3 regions of the Brevibacterium atlanticum genome follow, and region 1 is predicted to be linked to each of the others. Evidence: riboswitches for the same ligand, from Rfam matches in the RefSeq annotation. Region 1 holds a riboswitch; each other region holds the start of a gene.
What was found. A riboswitch is a leader RNA that binds a small molecule or an ion and turns the genes downstream of it on or off. The one in region 1 is predicted to bind thiamine pyrophosphate.
Positions count from the first base shown of each region.

Region 2: it holds a riboswitch for thiamine pyrophosphate, as region 1 does, so the genes downstream of both, thiO (glycine oxidase ThiO) here and GUY23_RS05500 (ECF transporter S component) in region 1, are expected to answer to the same signal.
Region 3: it holds a riboswitch for thiamine pyrophosphate, as region 1 does, so the genes downstream of both, thiM (hydroxyethylthiazole kinase) here and GUY23_RS05500 (ECF transporter S component) in region 1, are expected to answer to the same signal.

Region 1 covers NZ_CP050152.1:1,270,608-1,272,869, reverse strand. The annotation lists gene GUY23_RS05505 (universal stress protein) at 170-1,117, shown strand; TPP riboswitch at 1,164-1,272, shown strand; gene GUY23_RS05500 (ECF transporter S component) at 1,294-1,923, shown strand; gene GUY23_RS05495 (ABC transporter ATP-binding protein) at 1,923-2,262, shown strand, end outside.
Region 2 covers NZ_CP050152.1:1,735,596-1,737,857, reverse strand. The annotation lists gene GUY23_RS07700 (ketopantoate reductase family protein) at 1-177, opposite strand, end outside; gene thiE (thiamine phosphate synthase) at 174-857, opposite strand; TPP riboswitch at 869-972, shown strand; gene thiO (glycine oxidase ThiO) at 962-2,146, shown strand; gene thiS (sulfur carrier protein ThiS) at 2,143-2,262, shown strand, end outside.
Region 3 covers NZ_CP050152.1:3,118,568-3,120,829, forward strand. The annotation lists gene thiM (hydroxyethylthiazole kinase) at 1-874, opposite strand, end outside; TPP riboswitch at 862-995, opposite strand; gene GUY23_RS13950 (sugar ABC transporter permease) at 1,220-2,262, opposite strand, start outside.

The sequences.
Region 1 (2,262 bases):
GCACTCACCCACCTCGGCTTCCCGATCTGAGACGCAGGGTTCCACCCCCGCGCATTTTTCTACACGTCGTAGAATCGCGTTGGTAGACTGGAGGTGACGCGGACGATACCGCATATCGGGGCCGTCGTCGGCGTTCAGGGTTGGCCAGGCCCCGATCGAGAGGTCTGCGATGTCTGCCCAGTCCCGCCAAGCCGAAGCACGTCCCACCGAAGCACGTCCCACCGAGTCGGGTCTCAACCGCGAACTCGGGGTCCTCGTCGGATTCGACGGCTCCGAACTCGCCGCCCAGGCTGTGCGCTTCGGAGCCGCCGAAGCACGGAGCCGGTCCATCCCGCTGACCGTCGTCACCGCGTATGCGCTGCCGACGATGATCTACCCGAACATGGCCTCCATCCCCAACGAACCCGAAGACGACCGGGCGAAGAGGGCAGCGGAGGAGACCCTCGCCGAGGCGGTCGAACTCGTTCGCGATCACCCGGGTGAGAAGAGCTTCCGCACTGCTCCCGGCGACGCCGCCGGGGTGCTCGTCACCCTCAGCTCATCAGCCGAGATCGCCGTCGTCGGCGCCCGCGGCCGCGGCGGCTTCATGGGGCGCGTCCTCGGTTCGGTGTCCACCGCCCTTCCCGCGCATGCGCACTGCCCGACCATCGTTGTGCCGCACCACGCCACGGCCATCGATGCCGCCGACGGTCCCGTGATCGTCGCCGTCGACGGTTCGGACACGGGCCGGGTCGCGATGTTCACCGCGGCCGCCGAGGCTGCCGTCCGCGGGGCGGCTCTCGAGGTCGTCGCGGTGCTGCCCGCCGGTGAGGAATGGCTCTATTGGTACCCCGAGCTCGAACTCAGCTCCGAGGTCACCGGACGCCGACAGAAGCAGATCGCCGCCGGGCTCGAGAAGGAGGCTACCGAGCTGGGTGAGCAGTTCCCGGACCTGCCTGTGTCCGCCTCGGTGCCGGTGGGCGATCCCAAGGAGGTCCTCGCCGATGCCAGCGGGCGCGCACGGCTGCTGGTCATGGGCACCCGCGGGCGTGGGCGGATCAAGTCCGCCCTGCTCGGCTCGGTCTCCCGCGGTGTCCTCGACCATGCTGCAGGCCCGGTGATGGTCGTTCCCAGCTGAGCGGTCATCGGCACCTCCGCACGTTCGCTGCCCTGTTGTACAGTGGTGGCTACGACAGGGGAGCGCCGTCAGGGGCGCTGAGAGTGCAGAAGAAGCTGCAGACCCTCGAACCTGATGCGGTTAGCACCGCCGAAGGAAGTCGAGACTCTTCACCCCTCCTTGCATGAGGAGGCACAATGCCGAGAACCACCACGTCCGATCGCACAACGGCTGCCGCACCCGTCCACACTTTGGCGCCGAAGACGAAGTCATGGCGGGTCGTCGACTATGTCACCACCGCCGTGCTCGGCATCGCCGTCGGGCTGGTGTTCTGGGTGCTGGCGCTGAGCTGGAAGGTCCTCGAACTCGCGTTCCAGGCGTTCCCGCCCTCGATCGGCCTCATCGCGGGACTGTGGGTCCTCGCCGGTCCTCTGGCCGGCGCGATCATCCGCAAGCCCGGTGCGGCCCTGCTGTGTGAACTCATCGCGGCCATCGTCGAGGCTGTCCTCGGATCCCACTTCGGGGCCACCGTGCTGCTGTCGGGATTCCTGCAGGGCCTCGGTGCCGAACTCGTCTTCGCCGCCTTCGGCTACCGGCGGTTCACTCTCTGGGTCACTTCGCTGTCCGGGGTGTTGGCTGCGGCGTTCATGGCCGTGAGCGAGAACATCATGTACAACGCCGAATGGCAGTTCGGCTTCCAGGCGGCGTACGCGGTGTGCGCGATCATCTCCGGTCTCGTCATCTCCGGCATCGGCGCCTGGTTCGCCTACCGCACGATTGCGAAGACCGGGGCGCTGAGCTCGTTCGCCTCCGGCCGTCTGCGCTGATGGCGCTGCCGATCACGGCGCGCGGGTATGCGTGGACGCACGCCGACCGTGACACTCCTGCCGTCGGTCCCCTCGATCTCGATATCGCCGCGGGCTCGACGGTCCTGCTCCTCGGCCCCTCGGGGGCGGGGAAGACGACCCTGCTGCACGCGATCGCCGGAGTCCTGCCCACCGAATCCGGGGAGGCCGCCGGTGAGCTGCTGATCGGCGGTGCCGTCCCGGACCCGCGCCGAGGTGACACCGGGATTGTGCTCCAGGATCCCGAATCCCAGGTGATCTTCTCCCGGGTCGGCGATGACGTCGCGTTCGGGATGGAGAACCTCGGCGTGCCGGCACGTG
Region 2 (2,262 bases), 460 kb from region 1:
CTTCGCCTCCCGCAGCAGGAACGTCACCTCGCGACCGGCTTCGAGCAGGTAGGTCCCGAATGCCCCGCCCGTGGCTCCGGCACCGGCGATGAGGATGCTCGGCCCGTGCGCGCCCAAATCGTTCGCGTCCTGTTCGCCCGTACCCGTGCCGGTGCTGCCCTCGATGGTGTCGTTCATTCCAGTTCCTCCTTGAGTTCCCGTGCGGCTTCTGCGGGATCGCCAGCCGAGGTTATCGCACGCACCACCACGGCGCGCGTGGCGCCCGCCTGTCGGATCTCGTCGAGGCGTTCTCCGACCGCGACGCCGCCGATGGCGAACCACGGGGTGCGCGACGAGGCGGCCACCGTGCTGAGCAGGCCCGTGCCGACGGCGGCGCGGCCGGGTTTCGTCGGGGTCTCCCATACGGGGCCGACGCAGAAATAGTCGGTCTCCGGATCCGCATCGGCGGCGAGAGCCTGCTCGTGCGAATGGGTGGAGCGGCCGAGGAGGACGTCGGGTCCGAGGACGGCCCGCGCCTGAGCACTGGTGAGGTCGCCTTGCCCGGCGTGGAAGACGTCGGCTCCGGCCAGCAGGGCGACGTCGGCACGGTCGTTGACCGAGAAGAGCTTCCCGTGCCGGGCCGCAGCGTCCTTGAGCACGTCGAGGGCTGCGATCTCTTCTCTGGCTTCAAGCGTCTTGTCGCGCAGCTGGATGATGTCGACTCCCCCGGCATAAGCGGCGTCGAGGAATTCGGGCAGATCGCCCTGGGCGGTTCTGGCATCGGTGCACAGGTACAGTCGAGCTTCGGCCAAACGGGCGTCCCGCCAGGCTCGCCTGGATTCGGAGCCTGCGGTGTGCGGTGGAATATCGAAGGTCATGGTCATAGAGTAGAGGAGTTCGCGGGAGCCTCCCACTGAGGCTGAGAGGGCGTAGGAGCCGACCGTCAGACCTGATGCGGATCATGCCGCCGGAGGGAGAATCCATGCATGTCATCGTCGTGGGCGCCGGAATCATCGGCCTGGCGACAGCGTGGCACCTGCGCAGCCTCGGTGCCGGTGTCACCATCATCGATCCTGCTCCTGGTCAGGGAGCCAGCCATGCGGCCGCGGGGATGCTCGCGCCCGCCGCCGAGGTGGTCTGGGGTCAGTCACCCCTGTACCCGTTGATGCGCGCATCGGCGCAGATGTATCCGTCGTTCGCCGCCGAGGTGGCGAGCGCGGCGGGTGCGGATCTCGGGCTCACGGACTCGGGAACCCTGGTGTGCGCTGGGGACCGTGCCGATCTGCAGGCTCTCCGTGAGCTGCGCACCGCGCAGACCGCGGCAGGATTCCCCACCGAACTCATCACCGGATCCCGCGCCCGGGAGCTCGAACCGGCGCTGTCGCCGTCGGTGGCCGGTGCCGTGCGCATCCCCGACGACCAGTCCATCGACCCCAGGAGGACGACGGCCGCCCTGCTGTCCGTCGTCTCGGACACGACCGTCCGCCGGCAGGTCACCCGGCTCACCCGTCGAGACGGAGTCACCGTGGGCGTCGAGTTCTCAGGCGGCGACGAGCTGACAGCCGACCAGGTCGTCATCACCGCCGGGACCGAGGCTGCCGCGATCACCGGCATGCCGCCCCTTCCCCTGCGAAAGGTGTGGGGTGATGTTCTGCGTCTGCGGGCACCGGCCGCACTCACCCCTCTGCTGCACGGCACGGTCCGCGGACTCGTCAACGGTCGACCGGTCTACATCGTTGCTCGTGATGACGGGGAACTCGTGCTCGGAGCGAGCTCCCGGGAGGACGGCCGCAGCGGCACCGATGCCGGAGCCGTCCACCGGCTCCTCCAGGACGGTCAGCGCCTGGTCCCCGGCATCCTCGACTGCGAGATCACCGACATCACCACGCGTGCCCGCCCCGGTTCGCCCGATGACCTGCCCATCGTCGGTCGCATCGACGAGGGCTGCCTCGTCAGCACCGGGTATTTCCGGCACGGCATCCTGCTCGCCCCGCTGGGCGGACGGCTCGGTGCCGAACTGGCCATGGGGCTCACCCCCGACTGGATGCCTGCAGGAGGACTCGCGTCCGTCTCCCCCGCGCGCTTCTCTGACGGACCGTCGTCTGCCGACTCGACCTCTGACCCATCAATCCTCCACCCAACGACCCTGTACAGGAGCACATCATGACCGACACTGCGCACGCACCGACCATCGTCGTCAACGGCGACGAACGCGAACTGGGAGGAACCACCTCGGTGCTCGACCTCGTCGCCGAGGTGATCGGACGGGAACTCAGCACTGAG
Region 3 (2,262 bases), 1.8 Mb from region 1:
TCATCCGTGCCTGCGCAAGCTGGTCGCCGGTGACGGCATGGAGTGCGTCGAGGAAGTTCACCGAGTAGCTGCCCGGTCCCTTCGCCCCGTCGGCGGCGAGTTCCCCGGCGACCGCGAAGTGGGCGTGGGCGGCGACGACGGCTTCGAACCTCGCCGAGGCAGCTCCACCGTCGGTGGTGTGTTCACCTGCGTTGACGGCTGAGGCGTCGGCATCGGGATCGGCCAGACCGCTGCGGGCGGCGGCGAGGTAGGCGACGGTGACGGCGCCGAGGGAGCAGCCGGTGCCGATGACCAGCGGCATGAACTCGTGGCCCCCGTCGATGCGGGCGACGTGATCGGTACCGTCGATGTGAGCGACGACGGCGTCGGTGGGTCCGGAGACCGCGACGATGGCACCGGTCGTTCGCGACAGCTGAGCCGCGGCGGGGAGGACGGCGTCGACCTCGTCGGTGGAGTCGACTCCGCGTCCACCGAGGCCGACTCCGGCCAGGGCGGCGATCTCGGAGGCGTTGCCGCGGATCGCTGTCGGGTGGTCGGCGGCGGCGCGGCGGATGCGGGAGGTGCGGAAGTCGACGGCGCCGACGCTGACGGGGTCGAGGACCCAGGGCTTGCCGGCGGCGTTCGCGACGTCGATGGCGGCATCGGCGGCGAGCAGCTGATGGTTCGAAGCTGTGCCGAAGTTGATGAGGACGCCGCTCGCGATGCCGGCGAACTGACCGGCGTCGGCCTCGTGGTCGAGCATCGCCGGAGAGGCACCGAGCGCCAGAAGCACGTTCGCGCTGAATTGCTGCACGACGGTGTTCGTGATGCATTGGATGAGCGGGTTGGACGCACGCAGTCGTGCGTTGGCAGAACGCAGGTCGAAGTCAACCATGACGATCCCTTCGCTAGTATGGCCCAGATCAGGTTCGATGGGTGTTCTCTCAGCCTCGGTATCCTCCGTGCGCAGCTGTCTGGTGCGAACGGATCCTCATGAGGCACCCCATGTCATTGGCTCCGACTGTATCAGCCCGTCCGAAGCACGGCGACCACGTGCCTCGCACCCACTCCCAGTTGACCTATCGTCCTGAAGCCACTTCACCGACCGCTCAAGTCAGCGACGCTGTACCGCGCTGTGCACACACAGCCGGCGAGCGGACCCTGTCGTAGCGGGACCACCCCGTGCTGGGGGTGGTCTCACCGCAACAGGGTCCGCTCGAAAAGAGGCAGTGGCGACTGCCTATCCCCGACCCACGTACCTCTGACCGCGGCGACTGAGCGCGTCGATGACGACGGCAGTGAGCAGGACGAGTGCGGTGATGATCTGCTGCGCATCGGAGTTGAAGCCGATGAGGTAGAGACCGTTGTTGATCGCACCGACGACCAGGGCACCGAGCACTGCCGCCCACGCGGTTCCGCGACCACCGAAGAGCGAGGTGCCGCCGATGACTGCCGCGGCGATCGCATTGAGCAGGTCCTGCGTGCTCACCAGCGTCGATCCCGCGTTCGTCGTCACACCGGTCTTGATGAAACCGAACAGTGCGGCCAGGACTCCGGCGGCCATGAATACGCTGATGCGCACCCAGGTCACGCGGATGCCGGCGCGGCGGGCGGCCTCGACCTTGCCGCCGACGGCGTAGATGGAGCGGCCGTAGCGGGTCTTGCGCAGCACGAGGTCGATGACGATGGCGATGACGATCATGAGGAAGAACGGCATCGCGAGTCCGAAGTCCTGGTTGACGAGGATGAGGAACCCGAAGACGATCGCGGCCAACAGCACGATGCGCACGATCACAGACGTCCAGCTCGGGGCGTCGAGTCCCTCGCTGTGCCGACGCAGCTTCGAATAGATGATGCCGGCACCGAAGCCGATGATCGCGATCGCTCCGAACACATACGCCCAGATCGCCGGGAAGTAGAAGCTGGCGAAGTCGAAGGCGAAGGTGTCCGACATCGACAGGTTCTTCTGCGTGCCCAGGGTCGTCAACGTCAGACCGGTGAACGCGAGCAGACCGGCCAAGGTGACGACGAACGCCGGGATGCCGACGACGGCGAAGAACCAGCCCTGGATCGCACCGACGACCAGTCCGAGCAGCAGCATGATGATCAGCGCGAGCGCCGGCGGCACACCTTGCCTGACGACGAGCACACCGAGCAGCGAGGCGGCCAGTCCGCCCAGCTGCGCCAACGACAGGTCGATCTCACCGAGCAGCAGAATGAGGTTGATGCCCAGCGCCAGGATGGCGAGGAACGCCACCTGAGTGGAGAGGTTGACGAGGTTGG